DNA from 4 places in the Cytobacillus sp. FSL R7-0680 genome. Region 1 is predicted to be linked to each of the others. Evidence: riboswitches for the same ligand, from Rfam matches in the RefSeq annotation. Region 1 holds a riboswitch; each other region holds the start of a gene.

Region 1 (5,714 bases):
GGTGCAGGTTTTTCAGCCAATGTCTTAATCGCTGGAACAGATGCATTATTGGCGGGAATTACTACTGAGGCTGCTAAAGCAATCGATCCTTCATTTGTTGTATCACCTGTTGATAATTGGTATTTTATGTCGATTTCTACTGTTCTCTTAACTTTAGTTGGTGGATTCTTAACTGAAAAGGTAATTGAACCAAGATTAGGAAAATATGATGGGGATTTGAAAAAGAATTTTGAACCGGTTTCAGCTATCGAGTCAAAAGGGTTAAGAAATGCCGTTATAGCGGGTCTAGCATATATTGCTATTTTACTTACAATTATCTTCTGGCCAGACTCCCCTCTTAGAAACGAAGAAGGTGGTATGATTCCTTCCCCATTTTTAAGTGGAATTATCCCAATTGTTTTATTATTCTTTATAACGATGGGAACAGCATACGGAGTAACAGTAAAGAAAATCACAAAAAGTGCTGATATTCCAAAGTATATGGCAGATTCGATGAAAGATATGGCAGGCTATATCGTCCTTATATTTGCTGCGTCACAATTTATTGCTTATTTTAACTGGTCCAATTTAGGTACTTGGATTGCAGTCAATGGTGCGGAATTCTTATCTTCCATCAATTTAACTGGTATTCCTGTTATTATTGGATTTATTATTTTCGTCTCTATCCTGAATTTATTAATCTTTAGTGGGTCTGCTCAATGGGCATTATTAGCCCCAATTTTTATTCCATTGTTTATGTTACTTGATTATAACCCTGCTTTTATCCAAGCAGCGTATAGAATTGCCGATTCAACTACAAATATTATTACACCACTAAATCCGTATATCCTTGTAGTTCTTGCTTTTATGAGAGAATACGATAAAAAAGCAGGTTTAGGCACGCTTATTTCCTTAATGATTCCTTATTCAATGGTTTTCTTAGTAATTTGGGTAGTCATGCTATTCATTTTTGGATTATTCGGTATTCCGATTGGACCCGGTATCGAAATGTATTTGTAATAATGCGGTGTTGTTGCCCGAACATAAATGTTCGGGCTTCTTTATTTGTGAAAAATGATAAAATAGATAGAGGTATTTTTTTACCGTAAGGAATTAATCGTTATACTTAAGGGCTATAAGTAGGGGAGAGATGGTCAGTGGTTAGTTTCAGAGATATACATCATGATGGTAATTTAATAGCAGAAAAAGCCAATTTTGATCACTATGGCACAAAACAGTTCTATTTTAAATATGATGCAAACTTTATCCAATTTAAAATAAATCCTAGTTTGCAAGATTTTCAACTGGCACAAATGTATTTGGAAGACTATCAGAAAGAGCATAAACAAGAACATTTGAAGTTTTATTTACCAGCAGACGAAATGATTCAAGAGGATGTTTTATTATACCTTTATCAACAATTCTATACGATCGGGTGTCAGGAGTTATATGAAATTAACCCTCTTCAATTTATCTATAAAGATAGAAAGAACGAAATCGTGGTTGAGGAAGTGACAAATGATAATTTAGGAGAATATCTACAATTGCAGAGAAACTTTGATCTAGATTATGGTGAGGAATATGTGAACCTTAATAGAAGCATGCATTCCTATCATCATAATGCAAAAGATACATTACAGTTACTCGCATATGATCATGGTGTGCCAGCAGGTTCATTACAAGTATTTTTTAATAAGTGTACAGCTGAAATTGATAATGTAGGTGTGTTACCAGCTCACCGATTAAAGGGGATTGCTGCAAGCTTGCAATATGAAGTAATGAAGCGATTTAGCAATCATAGGGTTATACTTGTAGCCGACAGCAATGACACGCCAAAGGATATGTATCGTAAACAAGGGTATAAAAAATTGAGCTTTCGCTATGAAGTAATGAAGTTATTATAAGTAGTAGTTTATTATTAATATAGAACAAGTAATGTGATAAAAACTCTACAAACTGATATTAATAAATCTGCAGGTGGTGAGAGTAGCCATCTGCAGATCATTTATAAAGAGGTAAATTTTGCTCAAGGTAAAAGCGAGAGAACAGCAAAAAAATGCATAATCGAACCAGCAAGAACAAAAACATGCCACAATGCGTGATGGTACTTAAATCCTCTCCATACATAAAATATTGAACCAGCAGTGTATAGAACACCACCGATAATGAGGAAAATCATTCCTTGTGTAGGTAAGTGTGTAACCAGAGGCTCCCAGGCAAATATAATTAGCCAGCCCATCAAAACATATAGTAATGTCGAGAAGACTAAAAACTTTTTAACAAAAAAACATTTGAAAACTGTTCCAGCAATTGCTAGCCCCCATACAAGACCAAATAAGGTCCATCCTAAGGTTCCTTTAACTGTTATAAATAGAAACGGTGTGAACGTTCCAGCAATAAAAAAGTAAATGGAAGAATGATCGAGAATCTCAAATACATCCTTTGCTTTTCCAGCAGGTAAACTATGTAGCAAAGTTGATGAGAAATATAAAATAACCATCGTTGTACCAAAAAGAACAAAGCTGACAATATGCCAAGCTGTTCCATATAAGGATGAGAAAACAGTTAAAATGACGAGAGCCGCAATACTTAATAGCGCACCGATTCCGTGTACGATCGCGTTGGCGATTTCTTCTCCCTTTGAAAAAATATGTGTTTCCAAGTAGTATTCACCCATTCTTTATCCAAAATCATAATTCTAGTATAAACATTTTTTTAGCTGATAAAAAGTCGTAAGCTTTCATTATAAAGAAAAACTTCACTAGGCGAAGAGGGTGGAGAGTGTAAATGCATGGAGAATATTTGGAGTTATCCATCCTTGAGTCAATGCCAATTTAAGCCGCGGTGTTAGATCAGTTGAAGTGTTTAGGTAACGACAGCATTCATCCAACTTGTTCATAATCGTTACTGAAAGAGAAGCTTGACATTGCTCAATTCCTAAACTTACAGTTGCCATTTAGGTTGACATTTATTGATAAGATGATAACATAACTTTGAAAGCATAATTGAATAAATCCACTAGGGGTGCCTTTAAAAGGCTGAGATTAAAGTGCAATAACTTTAAGACTCTTAGAACCTGATCTGGTTGATACCAGCGTAGGGAAGTGGCGTATATCAATTTAGTTAACGTTATAACTATAACTAAATGAATGATGTATACAGTAACCACTTTCTTATAGGAAGTGGTTTTTCGCTTTTCTGGATTTTTTATGCTCGATAAAAAAAGAGAAGAGGTAGAAATGATGACAACAAAAGAAACGTTTACACAATCGTTAAGGAAAGAAGTACATGATATATGGGAAGCGAATTTTGAACACCCTTTCGTTAAAGGAATTGCTAAGGGAGATTTACCAATTGAGTGTTTCCGCTTTTATGTGTTACAAGATTCTTACTATTTATCACATTTTGCTCGTGTGCAAGCAATCGCTGCTTCTAAAGCAGAGAATTTATATATGACCTCAAGAATGGCCTCGCATGCGCAAGGTACCTATGAAGCTGAACTAGGGTTACATAACAAATTTATGGAGGTATTAAAAGTTTCTGAAGAAGAGTTAAACCAGTTTAGACCCGCTCCTACTGCCTATGCATATACATCCCATTTATATCGTGTAGCAGAGACAGGCACAGTTGGCGAGGTCATCGCTAGTTTGCTTCCGTGTTATTGGATTTATTATGATATTGGGCAGAGCTTTAAAGGGGCAAAACCAAAAGAAGAAATCTATCGTACCTGGATTGATACATACGGTGGAGAATGGTTTGTTAAACTTGTACTGGAACAAATTCATCATCTTGATCGGCTTGCTGAAATTGCATCTGAAACAGAAAAAGAAAAAATGAAAATGGCATTTACCATTAGCTGTCAATATGAGTTAGCTTTTTGGGAAATGGCTTATACCCAAGAAAAGTGGTTAAGTGATAAAACATATGCATAAAACTTCATAAATGAAAGCGGGAATAGTGTTAACAGAATAAGGTTAGTTCATACTAACTCAATTCTGTTAACATCATACCCTTTATAATCGTTGTAATATCAGGTTTGTTATGCAATTAAGACAGTTTGCCATATCGGATTTTCCTAAAAAAGAAGTTAGATCTTCACCAACTACTCATCTAGTCAATAGAAATGACTTCTACTTCTCCACCCTCATAGACATATAAACTTCCTATATATATATAAAGACAATAAGCGTATAATGAGAGACGAATGTTAAATTGAGGAAGGCGTTTAAATAATGAATAAACAACAAAGTAAGTACAGATGGGTTGTATTTGGTGTTTTACTTTTAGCCTATTTATTTATGGTTAGTCAAAGAACAGCACCTGGTTTAATTACTGATCAATTAATGGAAGAATTTCATTTAACTGCAGCAACGATTGGGCTGATAACGAGTATTCAATTTTTTGCTTATGCTGGATTGCAAATTCCCATCGGATTATTCTCTGATAGATTTGGTCCAAATGTATTTCTAGTCGCTGGAACGCTGCTAAACGGACTAGGTACCATCCTCTATAGTTCGGTAGATAATAGTTATATGCTTATCTTTGCTAGGCTATTATGTGGAATTGGCGATGCTACTATTTGGGTCAATTTAGTTCTTGTATTGAGCATTTGGTTCAAGCAGCAGGAGTTTTCGATGCTAGTGGGATTTGCTGGAATGACAGGAAGTTTAGGTTTCTTATTGGCAACAGTTCCTTTTAGTTCGACCATTTCTCTATTAGGGTGGAGACTTCCATTTTTAATTGTTGGCATCGTAATATTCACCCTCGGTATCGGACTCTATGTTGTTTTAATAAAATATCCTAAGAAGAAATTTCAAATGGAAGAAGAAAAAAATCAAAAAGAAACAAATGAACCGTTATTAGTCATCATAAGAAGATTACTAGTCAATCGCCAAGCTTGGGCGACATTCCTTTGTCATTTTGGTGTAGTAGGCACATATATTGGCTTTATTGGCTCTTGGGCTGTTCCCTATGGTATGGACATTTACGGTTTATCAAGATCAAGTGCAAGTGAAGTAATTATGTACGGCTTATTTGGTGCCATTATCGGAGCGCCATTAACAACCTATCTATCTACTTTTTTTGACAGTGTCAAATTACCGTATGTTATCGTGCAGTTGCTGTCGGTTTCTGCTTGGATCACACTAGTATTGCTGGGTGGAGAGCCACCGTATTTATTATTCATTCTTTTATTCGTGATCATAGGCTATGCAAATGGTGCGAGTGCTCTAACCTTTACAGTTGTTAGACAGTCCTTTCATATAAAGGAAGTGGGGCTTATTTCCGGTTTCGCCAATACGGGTGGCTTTCTTAGCGCAGTGTTGCTGCCAGCTCTTTTTGGGAAAGTATTGGACCATTTTGCTAATTTTGACCTTACAACCGCTTATCAATATGGACTCTATATTCCTTTAAGCTTTGCGATTATTGGGTTAATTGGAGTATTCATGTTATATGAGCCAGTAGTATATCGTCAAAAACTACAAATGAGTCAAATGAAAAAATCGGTTGGTTAACAATCGATTTTTTTATTTAGCTAATAAAAATGAAGAACAATCATCACTTAAAAGGCAGTCAAGTGGATACCTGATTTGATCACCATCTACCGTCCTTTTTAGAAAATGTTACTGAAAGTGTAAAATTGATCTTTTTTTATCAAATATTTCTTCATAACAATTGAAAAAATTGGATATTTGTTGTAAGATAGGTTATATTATTAATCTAATTTTAATAGATAA
Region 2 (5,714 bases), 2.3 Mb from region 1:
CTTCGATTAATTTTCTAACTATCTCTGAATTTCCCATCTGTTAGAACAACTTGTGATATATGTTTTTTCATGCTTAATCTACTTGAAAATGGGTAAAATAATGTTAGTGAAAATCTGCCATTTATTAAAGGAGGAAATGAGATGAAAAACCCAATAAAACAAGGGATGATGTTAGGGTTAGGTTTAGCAGCAGCAGGGAAAGACCGTGCACAAGAAATGATGGATGAGTTAGTGAAAAGAGGAGAGTTAACAAAACAGGAAGCGAAGGATTTTATGCAGGAGGTAAGGGCGAAAGGCCAAGAGAAGCAAACGCAGATAGACGACAAAGCCCATCAACGAATGACTAGTTTATTGCATGATTTGAATATCGCTACAAAGGATGATGTCTTAAGATTAGAGGAACGGATTCTAGCACTTGAGGCAAACAATCGAGAAGAGAATTAAGGGAGGTTTTTGCCATTTTCAAACCAAAGATGAGTCATATTCATCGCTATCGTGAAATTGCCGTAGCCTTCTCTCATTACGGTTTTGGTTATCTCTTAAAAGAATTAGGCTTGCATGAAGTATTGTCCCTACCTAAACGTATGTTCATGCGAAAGCAAGAGGAAATTCATGAAAAGACGACAGGTGAACGTGTTCGTCTGTTTTTAGAAGAGCTTGGACCGACGTTTATTAAAGTTGGTCAGATTGCGAGTACAAGGTCAGATATTTTTCCGGAATCAATTATTAGGGAATTGGAAAAATTGCAGGAACATGCCCCGTCATTTTCATTTGCAGAGGTAAAAAAAATTGTTGAAACCGAACTAGGGGAAGAACTACATGACCTCTTTACAGAATTTCAAGAGGAGCCATTAGGATCGGCATCTATCGGTCAAGTCCATTATGGTGTCCTCCATTCTGGTGAAAAAGTAGCTGTTAAGGTACAACGGCCTGATATTGAGAAGACCATGAGAACAGATTTAGAAATTTTGATAGAAATTGCTAAAATCGCAGAAAAACGGCTACATTGGGCATCGCAATATCAGTTAGTGGAAATGATGAAAGAATTTTCTAAAGCATTGTTAAATGAGTTGAATTATTTACTTGAAGGTCGTAATGCAGATAAAATTGCCAATCAATTTGAAGACAATAATCATTATAAAATCCCAAAAACATACTGGAAATATACGACGAAAAAAGTGTTAACTATGGAATATATTGAAGGGTGCGGCATCCTTGAAAATAAAAGTTTGGCGGAACAAGGGTTTAATAAACAACTGATCGCCGAAAGAATCGTTGAAGGCATCCTCCAGCAAATATTAGAGGAAGGTGTATTCCATGCAGATCCTCATCCAGGTAACATTTGTGTATTACCAGGAAATGTAATTGTTTTCATGGATTTTGGTATGGTTGGACGTTTAACTGAGGATATGAAAGAAAATTTAGCATCATTAATTATTGCCATGTTGCGGCAAAGTACCGATGGAGTCATTAAAGCCATCACTAAAATGGGTATTGTCCAAGATGATGTCGATGTTGAACTTTTAAAAATTGATGTTGATTTACTAAGAGAGAGATATTATGATATTCCGTTTAGTGAAATATCAATTGGCGAGGCAGTTAATGATTTGTTTTCCGTTGCCAATCAACATCATATACATATCCCAACAAACTTAACATTAGTGGGAAAAACATTGTTAACAATGGAAGGTATTGTTGAAAAACTTGACCCTAATATAAGCATATTAAAAATTGCTGAGCCTTTTGGTAGACGATTAATTATTAATAAATATCGACCTGATCATTTGGCGAAAGATTCGCTAGCTCATATCGGGGAGTATTTTGATATTCTAAAGGAAGCGCCGTATAATTTGAAAGATTTGATTGCCCTTATCAAAAAGGGAAAAATCCCGCTCGAACTGAATTTGCCAAACAGTGAAAAATTTCTAACGAGAATTGATCGTATCAGCAACCGGCTAGCATTTAGTATCGTGTTGCTAGCATTTTGCATTATAATGGTGGGTTTAATTATCGGTTCCGCCCTTGGCAGGCAATCATCTCTCCTATGGAATATACCAGCAGTAGAAATCGGCTTCGTCATTGCGATATTAATGTTCTTATTTCTTATATACACCATCATTAGAGCAGGGAGATTCTGACGACTCTCTGCTTTTTGTTTTGGGTAGAATTTTTCTGATTTCACTACACAAGCAATTCATGGTGAGAATATAGTGTAGAGAGGTGAACGGTTTTGTCAATAAACGTTAATGTTGCTTATGGTTAATACAAAAATTCTCATTGGCAGTCCAATTAATCAAGAACCCGATATTTTAAAAGAGTTTCTGCTATCCTTAGCCAATTTAAAAACGGATACAATGGAGATTCATTATCTTTTCATAGATGATAATCAGAATGAAGAATCAAGTAGACTACTACGTCATTTTGCCAAATGGAAGAAAGATGTTGCGATTTTATCCGCAAAAGAAGATAGTATCTATATTCGTACCGACTTTACCCATTTCTGGAATGATGCTCTCATCTGGAAGGTTGCTCGCTTCAAAGATATGCTTATTGAGCAGGCGAAATTTGAAGAATTTGATTATTTGTTTTTAATTGACTCTGATTTGCTTTTACACCCGAATACCCTTCATACACTTATTTCCACGAAAAAAGAAATTGTTTCAGAGGTATTTTGGACGGCTTGGCAAGAGGGGACAATTCCTTATCCGCAGGTGTGGTTAACAGATGAATATACCCACTGGAGACAGGCGGATGAAGGTGCCATAACAGACGAAGAAAAGGCCGTTCAAACCGAGGCCTTTATTCAACAGTTACAAACTCCAGGTGTTTATGAAGTAGGAGGATTAGGTGCGTGCACGCTAATTAGCAGGAAAGCTTTGTTAGCAGGTATTCATTTTAGTAAAATTAAAAATCTCAGTTTTTGGGGAGAAGATCGACATTTTTGTGTGAGAGCTGTGGCATTAGGACTGGATCTACATGTAGACACACATCTGCCAGCTTATCATATTTATCGTTCTTCTGACCTTACAGGCATACCCGCATTTAAAGAAAAATGTCAGTATGCTTATAGCGAACTACCTATTTATCCAGAAAAAGCAGAAAGCCATCAAATTCGCTTATCGATGATTGTGAAGAATGAAGAAGGTCGTTATTTACAAACGATGTTAAAGAAAGTAAAGCCATTTATCGATGAAGCTGTGATTATAGATGATGCTAGTACTGATCAGACTATATCGATTTTCTTGCAAGAACTAAAAGGTATGCCAATTAAATTGGTCAAGAATGCAAGCTCCCAGTTTGCCAATGAAGTGGAACTAAGAAAACAACAGTGGTTAGAAGCAACGAATGGTTTTTTAGGTTGGGTATTAAATCTTGACGCAGATGAATGGTTTGAGGAGAGTTTTATTGATTATATTGATGACTTTGTTAAACAGGATACTATCGACCTGTACTGTTTTAGACTGTATGATATGTGGGATGAAGACCATTATCGTGAAGATGAATACTGGCAAGCACATTTCTTATACCGTCCATTTCTAGCAAGAGTTAGATCAACCTTTCAGCCTGTCTGGAAAGAAACACCACAGCATTGTGGGAGATTTCCAGAAAACATCTTCCAACTTACCCACAGTTTATCCACAATACGAGTCAAGCATTTAGGCTGGGCAAAAGAAAAAGATCGATTAGAAAAATATGAGAGATATAAGCTGCTTGACCCGAATAGCCTCTACGGTAATGAGAAACAATATGAATCGATTCTAGATAAGAATCCCCGTTTAAAACAATGGTGAGAAACATAAAGCAAATGGTCAGTTTCGAAATGAACTTCGATTCATAGCTAGGAAACTATTTGTATGCTAAACTAAAAATAATTAAAAATTGTTGCAGGGGGACTCAGAAAATGAGTTGAGAAGGTTAAAACCTGACCCTTAGAACCTGTTCGTTAAGACGATCGTAGGGAGCATCTTCCAACTATATGCATATGTATGGTAGGCTCTCCATTTTCGGGGAGCCTTTTGTTTTGTTTCCCTGAACATTTTTAATTACATCTATTGAAAAGAGGGAATAGCGTGAGAGAAGAAGTCGTGTTAGTAACAGGAGCAAGTCGTGGATTAGGAGCTGCAATTGCTGAAAAGTTTGGTAAGGAGGGCTACAAAGTAGTCGTTAATTATTTTAATAATAAAGAAAAAGCAGATGCAGTAGTTGAAAAAATCGGACAAGATCGTGCATTGGCTATCCAAGCTGATGTAAGAGATCATCAAGCAGTAAAAGCAATGGTAGCAGACACAATTGCTCATTTTGGTCGCTTGGATATCGTTGTAAATAATGCATTAGTTCAATTTAAATTTGATCCTGTGGCACAGGCGAAAGTAGAGGAATTATCTTGGGCTAGCTATCAAACCCAGTTTGAAGGCGCGATAAAAGCAAGCTTAAATGTTGTTCAATCTGCTCTTCCGGCTCTAAAGGATTCACAGCAAGCCCGTGTGATTGGTATTGGCACGAATCTTTACCAGAACCCAGTCGTTGCCTACCATGAATATACAACAGCCAAAGCGGCATTAATTGGCTTTACACGCAATATGGCCAAAGAGCTCGGACAGTATGATATTAATGTGAATATGGTTTCCGGTGGATTATTAGAAACAACGGATGCAAGTGCTGTTACTACCCCTGAGGTATTTGCGATTGTGGCTGATAACTCTGCTATCCGCCGTGTGACAAAACCAGAAGACGTAGCAGAAGCCGTTGTTTTCTTAGCCTCTCCAGGCGCTAGAGCGATTACGGGACAAAATCTAGTCGTTGATCATGGATTGACGATGAACTAAGATAAAAAAGGTCGTCATCTTTGTTTATGGCGGCCTTTTTCAATAAAATGGACTTATTTTGTAGGTTGATAAATCAGTAAAGAGCTTATATCAGCAAATGTGAGACTAAGTCGAAGCTAAACTCCAATTTATTCGCAGAAAAGGATATTTTTAAAATAACAACTTAATTTTCTCACTAGTATTTTATTCTACTAGATGTTAAAACGGTCGATTGAACGTTCAATCAGTATTGTTCAATTTTTCCTTGTTTATATCGATAGCCAAACATAGAAGATGCTTGTAGGTGAAACTTCAGCAGTTGCTTGCTCATCGGATCCGATGCTTCCTTAGGCATCTTATCGTTAAATCCAACAACTGTCACTGCACCGAGTAATTGATTCTGGTAGTCTAGCAAAGGGACGGAAGCCGAAGAAATCGATGGAATTAAAGGTTCGGTAGCGAAGGAGATTTTCGATTGTTGAATCATTTGCCATTCTGCGTTATCGATCGCTTCCCCGTCTCCTAGCCAATCTTTTGTCAGTACTGGGTTTAAGAAACTTAAGAAAATCTTCCCTGCGGCAGATGTTGGTGGTAAGCTTCCGCCTAGTTGTGTACCAATATGAAGTGGTTCATTCGAATGACAAATCTTTGTCGTAATAGGTCCGTTGTTTGTCCATAATGAAAACGAAACGGTGCAGGAAGTAAGCGAAGAAAGTTCCTGCATATACGGAGTGATTGCATCGGCAATATCACGACTACCAAAGGCGGCTGTACCATATTGAATCAATTTGCTTCCAAGATAATACAGGTTTGTCCCTTTTTCACGATAGAGCATGTTCAATTGCGTAAGTGTATTTAAATATTTATATAAATTACTTTTCGTAATACCGGTTTCTTCTTGAATGGTTG
Region 3 (5,714 bases), 2.3 Mb from region 1:
TCCAAGCATTTTGCCAATCTCATCATACGCATAGCCATAATAATGTTTTAAAATGATCGGCACTCTTAATTCATCTTCTAATTCACCGAGAGAAGCTAATAAGAAATCCCAATCTTCATTTCGTGACTGTGCCTGCCATTTTAATTTCCGCATATGTTGTGCTTTAAAGGCATCAGCTCGCTTCTGGCGCCTTTTTTGATCGATATATAATTTTGTGCCAATGGATATGAGCCAAGTGGAGAATTTCGATTTCACCTGAAATTGATTTAGTTTTTCAATCGCTTTTGTCATTGTCTCTTGTGCCAAATCCTCAGCTTCTTCTCGATTAAGGGTGAGCTTCATTAAATAATGAACGAGAAGGGGATAACTCTCCTTAAATAAGTGAGCTAACGCCTGGTTATCGCCTTTTTTCGCTGCTTTAATCCATTTTTTCTCTTCCAAACCCTGCCCCCCCCTTTCTTTGGATTTACTATTATGACGATTAGTGTTCTCCTTTCGTTCACGAAAAATAAAATTTTTTGAATGGAGATAGAGATTATTTCTTGTTATTGCATAGAAGTTATGCGAGTGGATAAATATGTAAATGATAATTACAATGTTCAATTATATCCTTATTTTCAATGACATGGACCCTCTGGTGGCATGACTACAGAGGAAAGAGCCAGCAGTATCTAGGCGTGTGTGCTATACAATCTCCATATAAACTTGGGCGGTGGTATCTTTTAAATATGTGTCAGCTTCATCCAATCAATACGGTAATTCTTAAATGAGCGTTTATAGTTAAGACTGAACGCAAAAGATGTTTACGCGCAAAAGAGAAAAGAGGAAGTCAGAGAGCTGCGCGTAAATAGTGTATACGCGCAAAAGAGAAAAGAGGAAGTCAGAGAACTGCGCGTAAATAGTGTATACGCGCAAAAGAGAAAAGAGGAAGTCAGAGAACTGCGCGTAAATAGTGTATACGCGCAAAAGAGAAAAGAGGAAGTCAGAGAACTGCGCGTAAATCGTGTATACGCGCAAAAGAGAGAAGGGGGAAGTCAGGGAACTGCGCGCAAATCGTGTATACGCGCAAAAGAGAGAAGAGGAAGTCAGGGAACTGCGCGCAAATTGTGTTTACGCGCAAAAGAGAGCAGGGGAAGTCAGGGAACTGCGCGCAAATCGTGTTTATGCGCAAAAGAGAGAAGAGGAAGTCAGGGAACTGCGCGCAAATTGTGTTTACGCGCAAAAGAGAGAAGGGGGAAGTCAGGGAACTGCGCGCAAATCGTGTATACGCGCAAAAGAGAAAAGAGGAAGTCAGAGAACTGCGCGTAAATCGTGTATACGCGCAAAAGAGAAAAGAGGAAGTCAGAGAACTGCGCGTAAATCGTGTTTATGCGCAAAAGAGAGCAGGGGAAGTCAGAGAACTGCGCGCAAATCGTGTATACGCGCAAAAGAGAGCAGGGGAAGTCAGAGAACTGCGCGCAAATCATGTATACGCGCAAAAGAGAGCAGGGGAAGTCAGGGAACTGCGCGCAAATCGTGTTTATGCGCAAAAGAGAAAAGAGGAAGTCAGAGAACTGCGCGTAAATCGTGTATACGCGCAAAAGAGAAAAGAGGAAGTCAGAGAACTGCGCGTAAATCGTGTATACGCGCAAAAGAGAGCAGGGGAAGTCAGAGAACTGCGCGCAAATCGTGTTTATGCGCAAAAGAGAGCAGGGGAAGTCAGGGAACTGCGCGCAAATTGTGTTTACGCGCAAAAGAGAGAAGAGGAAGTCAGGGAACTGCGCGCAAATCGTGTTTATGCGCAAAAGAGAGCAGAGGAAGGTTGAGAACTGCGCACAAGAAAACAGATGATGTTGGTTTAAACTACCGTAGATAATAGTTGTTGCAAGTTCATAAATAATCAAGATTGTTCATCGTTAGATTGACATTGACGGAAGAAAAGTGCTGCTAAAAAAAGTAAGGATAAAGATGTGTCTACTCCCCCTCTCAGAAATCCAAAAAGAAAACTGCCGGTCTCAAGGAGAAAATAGAAGAGAAGATGTTGGTTTGTCTAGCTGCTTTTGGCGCTTTCATTTTGCATGGTTATCTTATGGATATCACGCCGATGTACATGTCACCCTGATTCCACAGTTCATTCATCGTGCGAAAATCCCCCAAAACGTTGACTTGAAAAAAAGGCCCTGAGTTCCCCCAGAGCCTTTAGATGATTAATATGCTTTTTTCAGAAGGACCTTATTGGCTGTTGTGTAAAGCATGACAACTACTAAGGCACATACGATAAAGGTAGGTAGCATATATGTTCCGTTATATACGAGTGAGTAAAGTGCGACAGGTTGATCTGCCGGAGCATAGGCACCAAATAGGATAATGCCTGATAAATAATGGCATAAGAAGCGTAAGAAACTTCCTAAGAAAACGCCACTAATAACATACATGTTTGCTTTGGCAAATTGGCCGTCTTGATAATTTTGCACAACTTTATTCATATAGATGCCTGCGAGTCCGACAACAGCAAAGGCTACGAAATAGTCAATGATCCAAGAGGCGAAATGAAAAGGAACAGCTCCTGTTAAGATTTGAAGTCCTCCTAATAGTAAGCCCGTTAAGACGCCGCCTTTAACACCCCAACGAAAGGCCATTAAGAAAACCGGTACCATAGCAAGTGAGATGGACCCACCTTGTGGCCAAAATCTCCCCATCAGTAAGCCTGATAAGAAATCAAGTAATAATGCCAAAGCTGCAAATATAGCAATTTCCACCATAAAAAGTGTTTTATTTTGTTTCATGTTTTTCCTCCTTCTCCGAAAAGAGAAGCGAACGAGTAAACCTGTATTACTTTTTTGTCATGAAAAAAAGCAATACATAGGCGGTGATGGATGCCTAGTATTGCTCATATCCAAAACCACGATCCCTACGCTAGCATTATCTAACAGGTTCTTAGGGTCAGAACGAACTCGCTCACTCTCAGCCATATTAGGCTCCCCTTGTGGAAGTATTAAATTTATCCTCGGTTAGAATATACTATGACTTTCATCAGAATTCAAGAATCTTTTTTTGGTAGTAAAAAAACAGATTATTTGTGAAACTTATTCCCTAGATAGTCGTAGAATAATCAAGGAGTGATTGATATGAAGAAGGTTTTTGAAGTAAACCATCATGGAAATCATATATTAATCGAAAATTATTGGATTAACGGAGAAAAGTTGTATGTAAATGGTGAATTACAGGATGAAAATTTAGGTCTAGCATTAAGAGGGGATTTGAAAGGTAAGTTAGAAGATTTAAGTGAAATTAAAGTAACTATTGGCGGTTTCTTTACTATTAATTGCAAAATATTTCTTGAGAATCGTTTAATTTTTTCATCTTAATAAAACTTACGGGGGTAGAGGGTATGGTAGGGTCAATAGATCCTGATAGGTTTATAGATCATTGGTTAAGAGAAGATTTTAAAACAATTTATGAAGCAACTTCAAAAGTGTTTCAAGGAATGGTTTCATTATCGGCATTTATTGAGATGAGCGCAGCTTTTAATAAAGGTGTGCGTAGTTATCATCTTACGTCACGGACGGATGTCATAGGCATTGGTCAGTTCGTATGGGTAGATAACTCAAAAGCAAAAGCAGTTGTGGTTGGATTCGATGATAAATATACAATTGTCAGTCTCTATTTGAAACCCTACTTTGTCTTTCCAGAAACAGATAAGATTTATACAAAGAATGAATACATTATGCCAGTGATGGATGATTGGTTTGTTTTCTGGGGTGGCACAAATGAATTTATTAATTACCATTACGTATATGAACATCAAAGGTACGCGTATGATCTATTAAAGGTGAAGGATGGCTCTACATATAATGGTAGACCTGAAAAAAATGAGAGTTATTACGCATTTGCAGAGGAAGTTATCGCCCCTCAAAATGGCAAAGTAATAAAAGTGGTTGATGGTCTCGATGATAATATTCCAGGGCAGATGGATGAAGAACACCCCCCAGGCAACTATATTGTGATAGAGCATGCGCATAAGGAATATAGTATGATTGCTCATTTTAAAAAAGACAGTATCATTGTCCAAGAAGGAGAAGAAGTTCTTCAAAAACAATTACTTGGCAAATGTGGGAACTCGGGTAACTCTTCTGAAGCGCATATCCATTTTCAAATCATGGATTCAGAAGATCTTCATAAAGGAAAATCAGTTCGCATTCGTTTTAAAAATGGTGTAGAACCGATTCAAGGAGAAATCGTAACAAATCATTTAACAAAATACCTTAATCGATTCGAAGAGAAGTTCGACAAGGTTGAAAATACGATGACAATAGCAGACTATGTTTTTGCCGTTCCCAGAGCAATTATTCAGCTTTTTAAATAGAGAAATACAGTTAAATGGAGGTCGCTTGTGCCGGCCTCCTTGCCCACAATTCAATCAAACATTTATTTAAATCGCAAAAAAAGTGGTTTGATAATAATCGTTGCTCTTTTCGTAAGACTCAGTGCGGTTTTTTAACGTATCAACTAATAACTGGATACTGTGATTCAAGTTCGTTCCTTTGATCAACACATAAGAGAAGGAATGTTCTTCTTAAAGCCTTCCAGCTTCTACAGGCCGTATGTCAACTCCTCTTTTATAGTTACCTCGGAAAATAAGGAGCGTCTAAGCTACTTTTTACACTCCTCTTTATTCCTTGTGTAGAGCTGATTAACGTCGATTTGACGCTAATTTGATGTAATTCAATCAGGTGGCCAAATGTTTCCTTCTTCGTGACCTACTCTTGGTCATATAAGTCCTCTATCGAATGAAAATGCCTTTCCATATGTGGGTGAACAGAAGGTCAATAAGCAATCTTCTGCAAAGGGGTTCTGGACAAACTCTTTCGCATTGGTTTGCCCTTCCACAAGCCAATATCTACTGCTATGGTGCCTGCCACTAGCAATTACTTATTCGCTATTCCCAATTGTAACATGATAAGATAATTGCTCATGAGTGGCTCGTAATTGTGCGATAACACTTAGCAAAATAGCTTTACCAATCGTAAAGCTAGCTCCGATTCGTATGAACCCTGGGGCAACTTGTTTTTTTATGCTAATTATAGAATCGATCTTTCGATACCTCAAAACTGAATAAGTGTTAAACAGAAGGAGAATAAGCTCTAGGTAATGATGATTCTAAATTTAGTCATATGAAACTAAATAAACGTGTGCCGATTGAATATCGACACACGTTCAATGTTCATCTTTTTATGTTGTCTACGTGAGAGGGACAAGACAAAAGATTACGTTTTTTAAACTAACTTCATGGCTAAAGAATCAACATTCTTATTTAGCCATGCTAACTGCTTTGTTGTCAGCCTAGCAATTTTTAAATATTCTTTTGGTAACTTTCCATAAGGTTCGTAAAAATTACTAACAGCTAGCTGAAAGAAATACAGATATGGCATATGGAACAAATCGTAATTATTCAAGGTAAACCACTTTGAATAGTTATCTATATAACGTTTAAGAGCATTAGATTTAATTTTTCCACTCTTAGCAACAGGGTCCGCATAAGAGAAAGACATCATTACTTCCCAACATGCAGGTAAATGACAGGCGTCTGTCCAATCAATTGTATACAATTTTGTTTCCTTACATATGATTTGAGAAGTATAATAATCTCCATGCGAATTAGTACATGTAAACTTAGAATAATCAAACGTATAGTTATTAATTGTATCTAGATACTCTAATCGGTTAATAATATC
Region 4 (5,714 bases), 200 kb from region 1:
ATTCCCCATTCTTTATGATGTATTGCTAGAAATTAATCATACATCCTTCCAAATTGATGCTCTCTGTTTAACTCCTCACAAACTCATTGCTTTCGAAGTGAAAAATTATAGTGGTGATTTTTTGGTTCAGGACACTAAATGGTATTCACCAACAAACAAGGAAATTAAAAATCCCCTTCTACAAATCCAAAGAAATGAAACCCTCCTACACCAATTCCTTACTAAGCACGAATTAAACATTGCATTTGATTATCTACTTGTTTTTGTCCATCCCGAGTTTATGTTATATGACCGTACAAAGAAACAAAATGTTATTCTTCCACCGCAAATTCCACGATTATTAAGAGAACTAAATCAAATGGACATTCAACACTCTCCATTTCATACAAAAATTGTTCACACTTTTTTGAGTCATCATAAAGAAGAGAATTATGCTAGAAAAATCGATTATTGTACGGAGGATTTGGTAAAAGGAGTGGTTTGTCGAGAGTGCAGTGGGCAGATGAGGCGAGCGAGTTTGCGCAAATTTCATTGCTCAAAATGTAGGAGGAATATTTCATCTTATGATGCATTAAGTGAAGCAATCAATGACTTTATTATTCTTTTTCCATCAGAAAAAGTAACAAAGACGGCGATTTATGATTGGTGTGGAGGAGCAATCAGTAGTTCCGCAATACAACGATTCTTACAAGAGAAATATACACTTAATGGTGGTGGAAATTATTTTTATTATCATTAATGGGTTTTAAAAAAGAAGAAATAGTTGAATTATTTAGTAATGAAGTGAAGTAACAGTACCGTATAGATTGACCGGTATTCTGATGGGTTTAATCTACTAGTAAGCAGTTATAAGTTGAACAAAGGACTTTGTGCACAAAAAAATTTATATGACATCGCAAAAAAGGGGATAGTAAGTCACTCAATAGGAGAATCAGAGAAGAGCGCCTCGCAAAAGGGTTTAGCTAGTCACTCAGAAAGAAAACCAGAGATAACCGCCTCACAAAAAGGGAGTTATTCAGCAATTTATTTAGAACCAAACACAAATGAAAGCCGAGCAAGGGAGTGCCCGGCTTTCATAAATTCGTTTAGGATAATGCGAATTACTTAGATAGTAAAAGAAATATTCTAATGAACTATAACCATAATCATCACAAGCTTTATCCTATCCCACTAACAATCAATTCAGCAGCTTCTTCAGCTGTTTTCCCGTCAACATTGATTTTTAGATGATATGGTTGATAATGAGCTTGTCTTTCTTTGTAGAGATGATACATTTCGTCAGTAGAAAGACCATTCAATTTCGGTCTTGTATCTTTAATCAATGGGTATCGATCGAGCCAATTTTCCCATGAGAGCTCGATAAGGACAACGGTACTGTTTTGTAAACAAATTTCGCGGTTCTTACTGTTTAAAAAGGCGCCGCCGCCTAATGAAAGAATCTGTTTTTCTTCGGCAGATAGTTGTTCAATCAATTCGCTTTCAGCTTTTCGAAAAACTTCTTCACCATGATCAAGGAAAATTTTTGAAGTTGACATCCCAAACTGTTGTTCAATGCGTTCATCCGTGTCGATTAAACCCCACTGTAATTTCTTAGCTAATTCCGTTCCTATGGATGTCTTTCCGACCCCCATAAACCCAATAAGTACAATACTCTTATCTTCCATAGACTGTCCTCCCGAATAATATATAAAATATCATATCATAACGTTTTATGTCGCAACATCGTTTCTATCCAATGTTTTTTATTTTCATTTCTATCATTTCATGTTATATTGACATCATATATTATAAGTTTTCACTGGGGGTGCCTTCACATAGAGGCTGAGATTGAATGCCGTTCAAAACCCTTTGAACCTGATCTGGTTTGTACCAGTGGAGGGAAGTGTGTCGATGTAGTCGTCCTCGCTTCCTTTTGGAAGTAGAGGATTTTTTTTATATATGAATAAATGCTAGGGGTGCCAAATACTTGGCTGAGATGAACCCTTTGAACCTGATCTAGTTAATACTAGCGTAGGGAAGCGAGTGACGTCATACATATCATGATGACCAAAGCCGCTTATTCAAAATAGCGGCTTTTTTATTTTTATCGAAAGGAGGAAAGGTCTATGAATAAAATCCAAAAAATGACGATGACGGCAACGATTGCAGCCATCACTACTGTGTCGAGTAGTCTCATTTTTATTCCGATTGGAATAGCGAAAATTTTTCCGATTCAGCACTTGGCGAATGTATTATCTGCTGTACTTCTTGGACCATGGTATGCCGTTAGTCAAGCGTTTCTTTCATCTACATTGAGAAATATGATGGGGACTGGAAGTGTTTTTGCCTACCCCGGGAGTATGATTGGCGCATTACTTGCAGGGTTCCTTTATCAAAAAACGAAAAAAATTGGCTTCTCAGCACTAGGTGAAGTCGTTGGAACAGGAATGATAGGGGCAGTAGCGACTTATCCGATTAGTACATTACTTTTAGGACAAGAAGCAACCCTTTTCGGATTCCTACCAGCATTTATGGTGAGCTCGTTTACTGGAGCAATTTTAGGATATGGTTTATTAAGAGTATTAATTAAGAATAAAGCTATTGGAGGTTACATCAATGAAAACAGCATTAACGATCGCAGGTTCTGATTCAGGAGGAGGAGCTGGGATTCAAGCAGATCTTAAAACTTTTTCCGCCAATGGTGTGTTTGGCATGTCCGTCATTACGGCGATTACCGCTCAAAATACAGTAGAGGTACGTTCGGTACAGGATATAGAAATCAATATTATAAAAGACCAAATAGAAGCTGTGTTTGATGATATCCAAGTTGATGCTGTCAAAATCGGGATGTTGTCATCTAGTGAGACTGTAAAAATCGTCGCAGACCGTTTAAATCATTATAGTCCAAAAGTGATTGTGTTAGATCCTGTTATGGTTTCAAAAGGTGGACATCATCTTTTAAAGGAACAAGCTATTGAAGCATTAAAAGCGAAAATGTTACCACTTGCGACTGTAATTACGCCAAACATTCCTGAAGCTGAAGTACTTTCGGGTATGACAATTCGCACGGTTGATGATATGGAGCAAGCTTGTAAAAAATTATATGAATTAGGGCCAAAAGCCGTCTTATTAAAAGGTGGACATTTAGAAGGAGAACCGAATGACTTATTATGGGATGGACAAAGTTTCAACTGGTTTAATGGTCGAAGAGTAGAGACAAAAAACACCCATGGTACAGGTTGTACTCTATCATCTGCCATTGCTGCTGGGTTAGCAAAAGGGGAAGAACTTATTGAGGCCATACAGTCTGCGAAAAATTATATTTCCATAGCGATTGAGCATAGCCTAGCACTCGGTAATGGGCATGGTCCGACAAATCATTTTTATGAGTTATACAACAAAGCAAAGATGGAGGAAAGATAATGGCGATTTCAAGTGAAGCAGTTGAGAGAGTCTTTCAGCAGTTACAAGAACATACCCCACTCATTCATCATTTAACAAATACAGTAACTATTAATGATTGTGCAAATGTGACCCTAGCAATGGGCGGTTCACCTGTTATGGCCACCCAACTCTTAGAAGTAGAAGAAATGGCTATGGTGGCAGATGGGCTCGTAATTAATTTTGGTACTATTAATGATGCGATGTTTGCGGCAATGATTAAAGCTGGACAAACTGCCAATCAAAAAGGGGCCCCAGTAATATTTGATCCAGTTGGTGTTGGTGCAACCACTTATCGCACAAATAAGGCAAAAGAGCTAATTAGCACAATAAAAGTGTCCATTATTCGCGGCAATGCTTCTGAAGTTTCTGCTCTTATTGGTAAGAATACAAAAACGCGTGGTGTTGATGCAGGGGCAATTGAAATAGCACCTGAAGCACTTGCAAAGGAGGCAGCTGAAGTCCTAAACTGTCTCATTGTTATTAGTGGAAAAGAAGATGTCATTACAGATGGGAAGCAATTAGTTGTGATTGATAATGGAGATTATCTTTTGACGAAGGTAACAGGAACTGGTTGCATGACAGCTTCATTAGTAGCAACTGCTGCTGCTGTTTCAGAAAATTGGTTTGACGGGGCTGTTATTGGTATGGCTACTATGAGTCTAGCAGGGGAAATCGCAGCTAAGAGCTTACATGCCGGTGAAGGGTTAGGTTCATTTCGAGTGAAGCTAATGGATACGATTAGTACAATGAATGCAGCCATATGGCTAGATGGAGTGAGGCAAAACTAATGGATTACCGTTTATATTTAGTCACAGATGATAAAATAGCAAACAATGAATTATATGATATTGTTCGAAGTGGTGTAAAAGGTGGTGTGACCATCGTTCAATTAAGAGAGAAGACAGCGGATGGTCAACTCTTTTATGAAAAGGCGAAAATATTACAATCTATATTAAAACCATTGGATATTCCACTGATTATTAATGATAGAGTAGACATCGCTTTAGCGGTAGGTGCAGCAGGTGTGCATGTTGGACAAGATGATCTGCCATGTGCCGTCGTTAGAAAGATTGTTCCTGATGATATGGTAGTTGGTATCTCTGTATCCAATGTGGAAGAAGCGAAACTTGCTCAAGAACAAGGAGCAAATTATGTTGGAATAGGTTCGGTGTTTCCGACAATTTCTAAATCAGATGCTGATTTATTAGCACCAGGTATGCTCGAGGAAATCATTGCAGCGATTGATATTCCTGCTGTCGCTATTGGTGGTATTCAACTAGAAAACATAAAAATGCTTAAAAATCGAGGGTTAGCAGGTGTTTCTGTTGTCTCAGCAATTAGTAAATCTAAAAATCCAGAAAAGTCAGCTCGAGATTTACTTCAATTATTCCTTTAGACCTAAAAAATATCATAAGTGTAGTTAAAGAGAACTTATTCCATTGACAAGATACTATTAATATACTAAAATTACTTTTGGTTCGAGATATTTCATTTTAGTGTATTTCGAATAAATTATTACGACATTCGGAGGTCTTCACATAATGGCAAAAGTTCTATTTGTAAACGCAAGTGATCGTCCAGTTGAAGCTGGAATTTCTGTAAAAATGTATCATGCATTTTTACAATCATATAAAGAATCAAATCCATCAGATGATATTACGGAATTGAATCTTTTTGAAGAAAACATGCCTTACTATGGTAATGATGCAATCAATGGTACTTTTAAAAAGAACCAAGGGTTGGAATTAACTGCTGCAGAAGAAAAGGGTGCGGCGCTAGTTGAGAAGTATTTAAATCAGTTCTTTGATGCTGATAAAATCGTTTTCGCATTCCCACTTTGGAATTCAACTGTACCAGCTCCATTGATCAGCTATGTTTCTTACTTAGCTCAAGCAGGTAAAATGTTTAAATATACTGCTGAAGGTCCAGTAGGATTTGCTGGCGACAAGAAAGTGATGCTTTTAAATGCTAGAGGTTCTGATTATTCACTAGAAGGTATGGCTGCTGGCGAAATGGCAGTTAACTTAGTAAAAACAATTATCAGCCTTTGGGGCATTACTTCTCCGTCAGAAGTAGTGATTGAAGGACATAACCAATACCCAGATCGTACACAAGATATTATTGAAGAAGGATTACAAAACGTAGCTAAAGCTGCTGCTCAATTCTAATTCGATACGAAAGCATCTCTATATTTTTGTAGAGGTGCTTTTTTTGTCTAAAGGACGTCCTAAAACTTGTATATAGGAAATCACGGTCGCTCATTCTTTGTGTAAACCTTGAATAAACTTGAC

Evidence for each region. A riboswitch is a leader RNA that binds a small molecule or an ion and turns the genes downstream of it on or off. The one in region 1 is predicted to bind thiamine pyrophosphate.
Region 2: another riboswitch for thiamine pyrophosphate. It lies ahead of MKY26_RS19200 (3-oxoacyl-ACP reductase); the one in region 1 lies ahead of tenA (thiaminase II).
Region 3: another riboswitch for thiamine pyrophosphate. It lies ahead of thiT (energy-coupled thiamine transporter ThiT); the one in region 1 lies ahead of tenA (thiaminase II).
Region 4: another riboswitch for thiamine pyrophosphate. It lies ahead of thiW (energy coupling factor transporter S component ThiW); the one in region 1 lies ahead of tenA (thiaminase II).

The regions. Positions count from the first base shown of each region.
Region 1 covers NZ_JBBPAO010000001.1:1,499,439-1,505,152, reverse strand. Annotated here, with positions in the region: gene MKY26_RS07485 (AbgT family transporter) at 1-999, shown strand, start outside; gene MKY26_RS07480 (GNAT family N-acetyltransferase) at 1,137-1,883, shown strand; gene trhA (PAQR family membrane homeostasis protein TrhA) at 2,006-2,641, opposite strand; TPP riboswitch at 2,990-3,099, shown strand; gene tenA (thiaminase II) at 3,222-3,911, shown strand; gene MKY26_RS07465 (MFS transporter) at 4,212-5,492, shown strand.
Region 2 covers NZ_JBBPAO010000001.1:3,827,436-3,833,149, forward strand. Annotated here, with positions in the region: gene MKY26_RS19185 (phasin family protein) at 142-444, shown strand; gene MKY26_RS19190 (ABC1 kinase family protein) at 474-2,138, shown strand; gene MKY26_RS19195 (glycosyltransferase) at 2,256-3,791, shown strand; TPP riboswitch at 3,877-3,978, shown strand; gene MKY26_RS19200 (3-oxoacyl-ACP reductase) at 4,071-4,826, shown strand; gene MKY26_RS19205 (IclR family transcriptional regulator) at 5,050-5,714, opposite strand, start outside.
Region 3 covers NZ_JBBPAO010000001.1:3,757,163-3,762,876, forward strand. Annotated here, with positions in the region: gene sigY (RNA polymerase sigma factor SigY) at 1-441, opposite strand, end outside; gene MKY26_RS18825 (hypothetical protein) at 1,056-1,805, shown strand; gene thiT (energy-coupled thiamine transporter ThiT) at 2,187-2,765, opposite strand; TPP riboswitch at 2,870-2,974, opposite strand; gene MKY26_RS18835 (hypothetical protein) at 3,108-3,347, shown strand; gene MKY26_RS18840 (M23 family metallopeptidase) at 3,371-4,345, shown strand; gene MKY26_RS18845 (phosphotransferase) at 5,256-5,714, opposite strand, start outside.
Region 4 covers NZ_JBBPAO010000001.1:1,303,483-1,309,196, reverse strand. Annotated here, with positions in the region: gene MKY26_RS06590 (nuclease-related domain-containing protein) at 1-739, shown strand, start outside; gene MKY26_RS06585 (shikimate kinase) at 1,158-1,664, opposite strand; TPP riboswitch at 1,791-1,898, shown strand; TPP riboswitch at 1,942-2,034, shown strand; gene thiW (energy coupling factor transporter S component ThiW) at 2,106-2,627, shown strand; gene thiD (bifunctional hydroxymethylpyrimidine kinase/phosphomethylpyrimidine kinase) at 2,596-3,402, shown strand; gene thiM (hydroxyethylthiazole kinase) at 3,402-4,211, shown strand; gene thiE (thiamine phosphate synthase) at 4,211-4,819, shown strand; gene MKY26_RS06560 (FMN-dependent NADH-azoreductase) at 4,965-5,591, shown strand.